DNA from 2 places in the Slackia heliotrinireducens DSM 20476 genome. Region 2 is predicted to be linked to the other one. Evidence: predicted binding sites of a transcription regulator. Region 2 holds the regulator's gene; the other holds the start of a gene.
The links. The regulator LexA, encoded in region 2, represses DNA repair genes until DNA is damaged. The targets are predictions, from matches to a motif close to CNAACANNTGTTNG.
Positions count from the first base shown of each region.

Region 1: a site for LexA is predicted at 1,910-1,923, ahead of SHEL_RS11990 (replication-associated recombination protein A). Genes of this name have one in related genera too.

Region 1 is NC_013165.1:2,703,576-2,706,995, forward strand. Features, by position in the region: gene SHEL_RS11980 (FAD-dependent oxidoreductase) at 1-1,046, shown strand, start outside; gene SHEL_RS11985 (hypothetical protein) at 1,071-1,793, shown strand; gene SHEL_RS11990 (replication-associated recombination protein A) at 1,968-3,287, shown strand.
Region 2 is NC_013165.1:1,233,941-1,237,360, reverse strand. Features, by position in the region: gene dut (dUTP diphosphatase) at 1-165, opposite strand, end outside; gene nrdR (transcriptional regulator NrdR) at 168-617, opposite strand; gene SHEL_RS05295 (hypothetical protein) at 950-1,237, opposite strand; gene lexA (transcriptional repressor LexA) at 1,347-2,039, shown strand; gene hflX (GTPase HflX) at 2,117-3,418, opposite strand; gene miaA (tRNA (adenosine(37)-N6)-dimethylallyltransferase MiaA) at 3,390-3,420, opposite strand, start outside.

The DNA.
Region 1 (3,420 bases), 1.5 Mb from region 2:
ATGGCCGCATCGTCGGCATCACCGCCAACGAAGATTTCGAAAACGAGGTCTATATCCATGCGCGTCGTGCTGTCATCCTGACCGCAGGTGGATTCTGCAACAACAAGGCTTTGCTGGAAAAATACATCCCCACCGCTGCCATGGGCTGTGCCAGCAGCTACCTGCCCTTGGGCGAAAAGGGCGAATGCTTCCGCATGGGCCTCGGCGTAGGTGCCGACGTGAACGGATTCAACAGCTCCGCCAGCTTCGACGGCGGCGTTGACTGGGCAGCCGAAGGCGGGCAATGGGCGCGATTCCTCTACGACGGCATGACGCAGCTTTCTCGCCAGCCGTTCTTCACCATCGACCGCACCGGCCAACGCATCCGCTACATGGACAGCCGTATCGGCGAAGGCGGCGCAGCGGCCATCTACGCCCTCGGTGATTTGGCAACCGCCCAGATGGCCGTGCCGGGGCACCGCAGCTACATCGTCTTCGACAGCCATTATGAGGAATACCTGGCCGATTTCGGACAGGAACACTGCCGCAAACTCATCACACCGGACCTGGAGCAAATCGACAAGGTCCCCGAGCATTACCGCGACTGGCACCACGGTGTCGAGGACGCCATCGAGGCCGACGTCCTCAAGAAACGCGACAGCTTGGAGGAGCTCGAAGCCGATCTCGGATTCGAACCCGGCATTCTAACCGACGCCGTCGCACATTGGAACGAATGCTGCGAGAAGGGTGAGGACGATTTCATGTATCCCATGCCACCGAATTGGCTGCACCCCATCCAAGACCCGCCGTTCTATGGATGCCGCATCGGCGGAAACCTGTACGGCACCAAGTGCGGCCTGGCCATAAACGATCACATGCAGGTCCTCAGCACCACCGGGCGCGTCATCCCCGGCCTCTATGCAGGTTGGCATACGGCGGGCGGCGCCGTCGGCGAGAACAGCTACGTGGGCGACGTCATCCTTGGCAGCCTGCTTGGCGACGTAAGCCTGGCGTTCTGCGGCGGCTACCTGTGCGGAACGTTTGCCAACGACGTTGAAGAATACTAGGCAAGGCGCAGATAGGAGTTAGCAATGGGAACCGAATTGAAGAAGTCTGCGCCGGCGTTTCTGACGCTGTTCGCAAGCGCGTTGATCATCGCACTGCTGGGCCGCATCGGCTCGAAGGTGCTGGACGTGACGGGGGCATTGGGATACAACTACCGAGCCGCTACCGCGCCGTATCTGACAGACGGTCTGACCACGCTGGACAAGCTGCCATTCACGATGACCGGCGGCACGCTTGTGGGATTCATCTTCGCCGGCGGCTTGGCCCTGTGTCTGGCCACCGCTACCGTGCTGCTTTTCGCCCATCTGTACCCCCAAAAGGGTCAGGGCGGCATTGGGGCAGCGCTGGTCTGGGGTTTTGCCTCTGCTATCGTGGCTTTCGTATGCCTGTTCATCATAGTGTTGGGGCTGTACTCCGAAGTGTTGCTGTCCCAGATGACCAAGGGCGGCGGCGGATCGCTGGGGCTTACCCTCGGCATGCTGGTGCTCGCCGTGGGCACTCTTACGGCAGCGGCCAGCCTGGTGTTGCGCGGCGCCCTCGTGAAAGGCGCCGAGTCTTCGCGCCCAACCTTCGTATGGGTTATCGCGACGCTGGCAGTTTGCGGTGCCGCGGTATGTGCGCTCGTCTGCATATGCTTCAGCGCCATCAACGCCAATCCCGCCAGCCCTGCCGCCATCGCCGGCTCCTTGGGCGCGGCGTGCATCTGCAACCTGGTCATGGCTTTCGCGGGAGTGAGGCTTGGCAAGTAGCCGCATGGACATTCAATCTGATCGACGGGGGCCTTCGGGCCCCCGTTTTTGTCGTGAACATCGTTTTCGATTCGGCTCCCTCGCCCCGCTCCCGCCGTCCGATGAGGTCTTGTATTAGAACTTATGTTCGTATATTATAAAGAATGCTTTTCCCTTCTCGTAGAGAGGTCCGTTATGCAGGAAAGCCTGTTTCAAGAAGACATACCCGAACCTTTGGCGGCTAGACTACGCCCTTTGTCCCTAGATGAATACGCAGGGCAGAAGCATCTTGTGGGCGAAGGCAAGGTGCTTCGCAAGCTCATCGAGGCGGATCAGGTGTCCTCAATGATTTTCTGGGGGCCTCCCGGCGTCGGGAAAACCACCTTGGCCCAGATCATCGCGCACCAAACAAACGCGAAGTTCGTGAACTTCTCTGCAGTGACCAGCGGCATCAAGGAAATTCGACAGGTCATGAAACAGGCGGAGAACAACCGTTCCCTTGGCGAGAAAACCATCCTGTTCGTGGACGAAATCCACCGCTTCAACAAGGCACAGCAGGATGCGTTCCTCCCCTTTGTCGAAAAAGGCACCATCATCCTTATAGGAGCCACCACGGAAAACCCGTCTTTCGAGGTCAATGGAGCATTGTTGTCGCGATGCAAGGTGTTCGTGCTCAAAGCGCTGGAAACGGCGGATTTGGCGGAACTGCTCGACCGGGCCATACACGACCCTCGGGGCTTCGGCGACCAGCAGGTTGATGTTTCCGACGAGCTGCTTGAAGCCATTGCGACCTTCGCAAACGGAGACGCCCGTACGGCGCTTTCCACGTTGGAGATGGTTGTTCTGAACGGCGATGTAGATGACGAAGGCGTCATTCACGTTACCGAGGAAACCGTCGAGCAATGTACCGAGCGCAAATCGCTGCTGTACGACAAACACGGCGAAGAGCATTACAACATCATTTCCGCACTTCACAAGTCCATGCGCAACTCCGACCCCGATGCAGCGGTGTACTGGCTTGCCCGTATGTTGGAAGCCGGTGAAGACCCGCTGTACGTTGCCCGTCGAATAACCCGATTCGCAGCCGAAGACATCGGCATGGCCGACACCCACGCATTGGAAATCGCAATCGCAGCCTACCAGGCATGCCATTTCATCGGCATGCCTGAATGCACGGTGCATCTGACCGAAGCCGTGGTTTACATGTCCATGGCACCGAAATCGAATTCACTATACGTCGCTTATGGACGTGCGGCGAAAGACGCTCAGAAAGACCTGGCAGAACCAGTGCCTTTGGTCATTCGCAATGCCCCCACCCGCCTCATGAAGGAACTGGGGTTCGGCAAAGGCTACGAATACGCGCATGACGCGAAAGACAAGCTTACCACGATGCAATGTCTGCCTGATCGGCTGGTCGGCCGCGAGTACTACTCCCCCACCCAACAGGGAAACGAGTCGAAATACGCTGCGCGCCTGTCTGAAATCAAAAAATGGAAGGCCGATCACGGGGCATAGCGCATTCCTAACCTGAAATACAAACAACATTTCTGCAAAAAAGGACGAGGAATCCCTCCCGCAGCCCGATCAGACACGCTTCTGGACATCGTTTTGCAACGCCAGTCAGACGTCAAGCAGCAGCACGTCGACA
Region 2 (3,420 bases):
TATGGCCACGGCCAGGCTGGTTGCGACCAAAGCGCGCTCGAAAGGCTTAAGCACCAGGTTTTCAGTGGCACGCAGGTCTACGCCGGCATCGCCATCATAGGCGTAGGACGGCACAACCGCATCTTCGGCAAGTTTCTTAATGGGAACGCGCAGTTTCTGAGACATGTTTACTCCAGTCCTTTCAGAGCATCCTCGAATTCCTCGATGCTCTGAAAGTCCTTGTAAACGCTGGCGAAACGAATATATGCCACGTCGTCCAAACCACGCAAACGCTCAAGAACCATGTCGCCGAGCTCCTTGGAGCGGATTTCGTTCTTGCCGGTGTTGCGCAACTGAGCTTCGATGCTATCGATGATCTCGGTTTTCTTCTCATTGGGAATATTCGGGCGTTTCGCGCAGGCGATAGAGATGCCGCGGTAGAGCTTCTCGCGACTGAACACCTGGCTGGTCCCGTCGGCCTTGATGACGATAAGCGGGCTGTCTCCCAAACGTTCGTACGTCGTGAAGCGGGTTCCGCACTTCAAGCATTCACGCCGACGGCGGATGGAATTGTATTCTTCCGACGGACGAGAGTCGACGACTTTCGATTCGGGATGACCACAAGATGGGCAACGCATGCAATCCTCCATTCGGGACATAGTCACCATGACCACAAAATGTTGTGGTCATCATACCCCGTCATATCGATTATGACAACAGAATTTCCAATCTACCTGCAACGTCGCTGAATTCCCATATATAGTGAAATATGCTGCATGTTAATCGATACCCAGATATTGTTCCCCCTTTCATGCACTCCAACTCTGACGCCGCGCCATACATACAAGACCGGCCAACGAGACGAAAAACTCCGCCGATCTGAAGCGACGGAGTTTTCACGGATGTCTCGCAGCAGGAAACGCAGCAAACCGCTGGAGACGAGAATTGTCGGACTAACGGTCCTTCCCGATTAGAGAAGGATAAGGGCCAAACCAAAAGCGAACATAAGTGCGCCGAACAGCACATACTGGTGCGCTTTGGACAGGTCCAGTGGACGACCTGCGATGGAACCGTATTTCAAATCGTCGCGCATATTTGCGAAACCGGTTGCCTTGGCAGCGAATTTCAGGTCGTCAAGAAAAGATTGTGGCTGGTCAGAAACTGCGCCGCCAGGAATAACCTCCAAGACGGGACGCTTGCTGTTGTACTTGAGGGCCGAGGAGCCGTTCGTATATGTATGCATGTCCTGGCGTGTCATGTTTCTTAACTCCTTACTTGCACGAACCTTTGTTCGGGTATATAATAAAGCGAACAAAGGTTCATGTCAACAGATTTTTAATACAAATGTTCGTATTAGGAAGGCCACCATGACTGTTCGTAAAAAAGACTCCACCAAGCTCACCAAGAAGCAGACGGCTGTGCTCGATTGCATCATCGCCACCATCGAAGAAACCGGCATCGCCCCCACCGTTCGCGACATCTGCGACAGCATCGGGCTTTCGTCCCCCTCCACCGTGCATGTGCACCTGAACAATCTTGAGGAGAAGGGCTATATCCATCGCGACCCCCTGAAGTCGCGCTGCATCACCGTGCTGCGTACCTCCGACGGCGAAACCTATGGAGGCACCGCACCAAAGGGCCAACCAGCCCACAACGATTTCGTCGGTCAGGGTGAATTCTCCAACGTGGTCAACCTGCCGGTCGTCGGCAACGTCGCTGCTGGCGTGCCCATTCTTGCCGAGCAGAACATCCAGGAGACCATCCCCCTGCCCACCGAAATCGTCGGCGATTCCAGTTCGTTTTTGCTGAAGGTACGCGGTGACTCCATGATCGAAATCGGCATCAACGACGGCGACTTCGTCGTGGTGAAGGAACAGCCGAATGCCAACAACGGCGATATCGTCGTGGCCCTCGTCGAAGACGGCGCAACGGTCAAGCGCTTCTTCAAAGAGCGCGATCACATCCGCCTGCAGCCAGAAAACTCCACCATGGAACCTATCATCGTTCGCGAGAACGTCTCCATTGCAGGAAAGGTCGTTGCCGTGTTCCGCCGTCTGTAACGTACAAACGGACTGCGCATAAACAAACAACGGCTCCTTACAGGAGCCGTTTTCATATAGGAATCAGCATCGGGTTGCTATTGGACCGAATACTGGCCCAGCAGAGCTATCAGATCCCGTGGTGCTCGCAGCGTCAGACGCGTACCGTCCTCCCCGTAGCTTTCCGCAAGCACCGTGCAACGCTCGTGCACCAAAGACACCACGCTGCCTTTCGAATAGGGCACCAGCACATCCATGAGCTCCTCCTGCGCGGCGACGGCGCGGGCCAATGCGTCTATCAAACCGTCGATGCCCTCGCCGGTTTCAGCGGACACCAGAATGGCCATCGGATAGCGGGAGGCCAGGATAGCGCGGTCCCCTTCGTCCACCAGGTCGATCTTGTTGAACACGACGAGCCGCGGAATGTCCTGGGCGCCGATCTGCTCCAGCGTGTCACCTACGGCGTTCATCTGCAGGTCCCGTTCGTTCGAAGACGCGTCCACCACATGCATGATCAAATCGGCTCCGCGAATCTCATCCAGCGTGCTGTTGAACGCTTCGACCAGCGTCGTCGGCAGCTTCTGGATGAATCCGACCGTATCGGTGATGGTCACCTCGCGGCCTTCAGGCAGCACCAGCTTGCGCGTGGTGGAATCCAACGTGGCGAACAGCTTGTCATAGCTCAGCACTTCGGCATTGGTCAGACGGTTGAGCAGGCTTGATTTTCCTGCATTGGTATACCCCGCCTCTGCCACCTTGAATATACCCGAGTCGTATCGCGCGGCACGTTGGATCGTGCGCATCTGCGCAACCTGCTCCAGCTCCCGGCGAATGGACGTGATGCGCTTGCGGACCATGCGGCGGTCCACCTCGAGCTGGCTTTCGCCTTCGCCGAAGCGGGAACCTACGCCGCCGCCCATGCGGTTGCTGGCAAGATGCGCCCACATGCCGCGCAGACGCGGCAGCAGGTACTGGTTCTGAGCGAGCCTGACCTGCAGGCGGCCTTCCTTGGTGGTGGCGTGCAGGGCGAATATGTCCAGAATAAGAGCGGTGCGGTCGATGACCTTCACGTCCTTGGGCAGGACCTTCTCAAGGTTGCTCTGCTGCGAAGGCGTAAGCTCGTCGTCGAAGATGACCACGTCCGCCGAAAGGGACCGGCACATCGAGGCGATTTCCTCTGCCTTGCCCGATCCGATGAACGTGCGTGGGTTCGGCGAGTCCAAACGTTGGGAGGTGGTAGCCACAACATCGGCCCCGGCCGTATCGGTCAGACGAGCCAGTTCGTCCAAAGACGACTCCAGCGAGTACTCACTCGCATTGTCGCGATAATCGATGCCCACGAGGATAGCCCGCTCGCGGTCCTCCATCACGCTATTGGCGTCCATATCGGCAAACGACATCC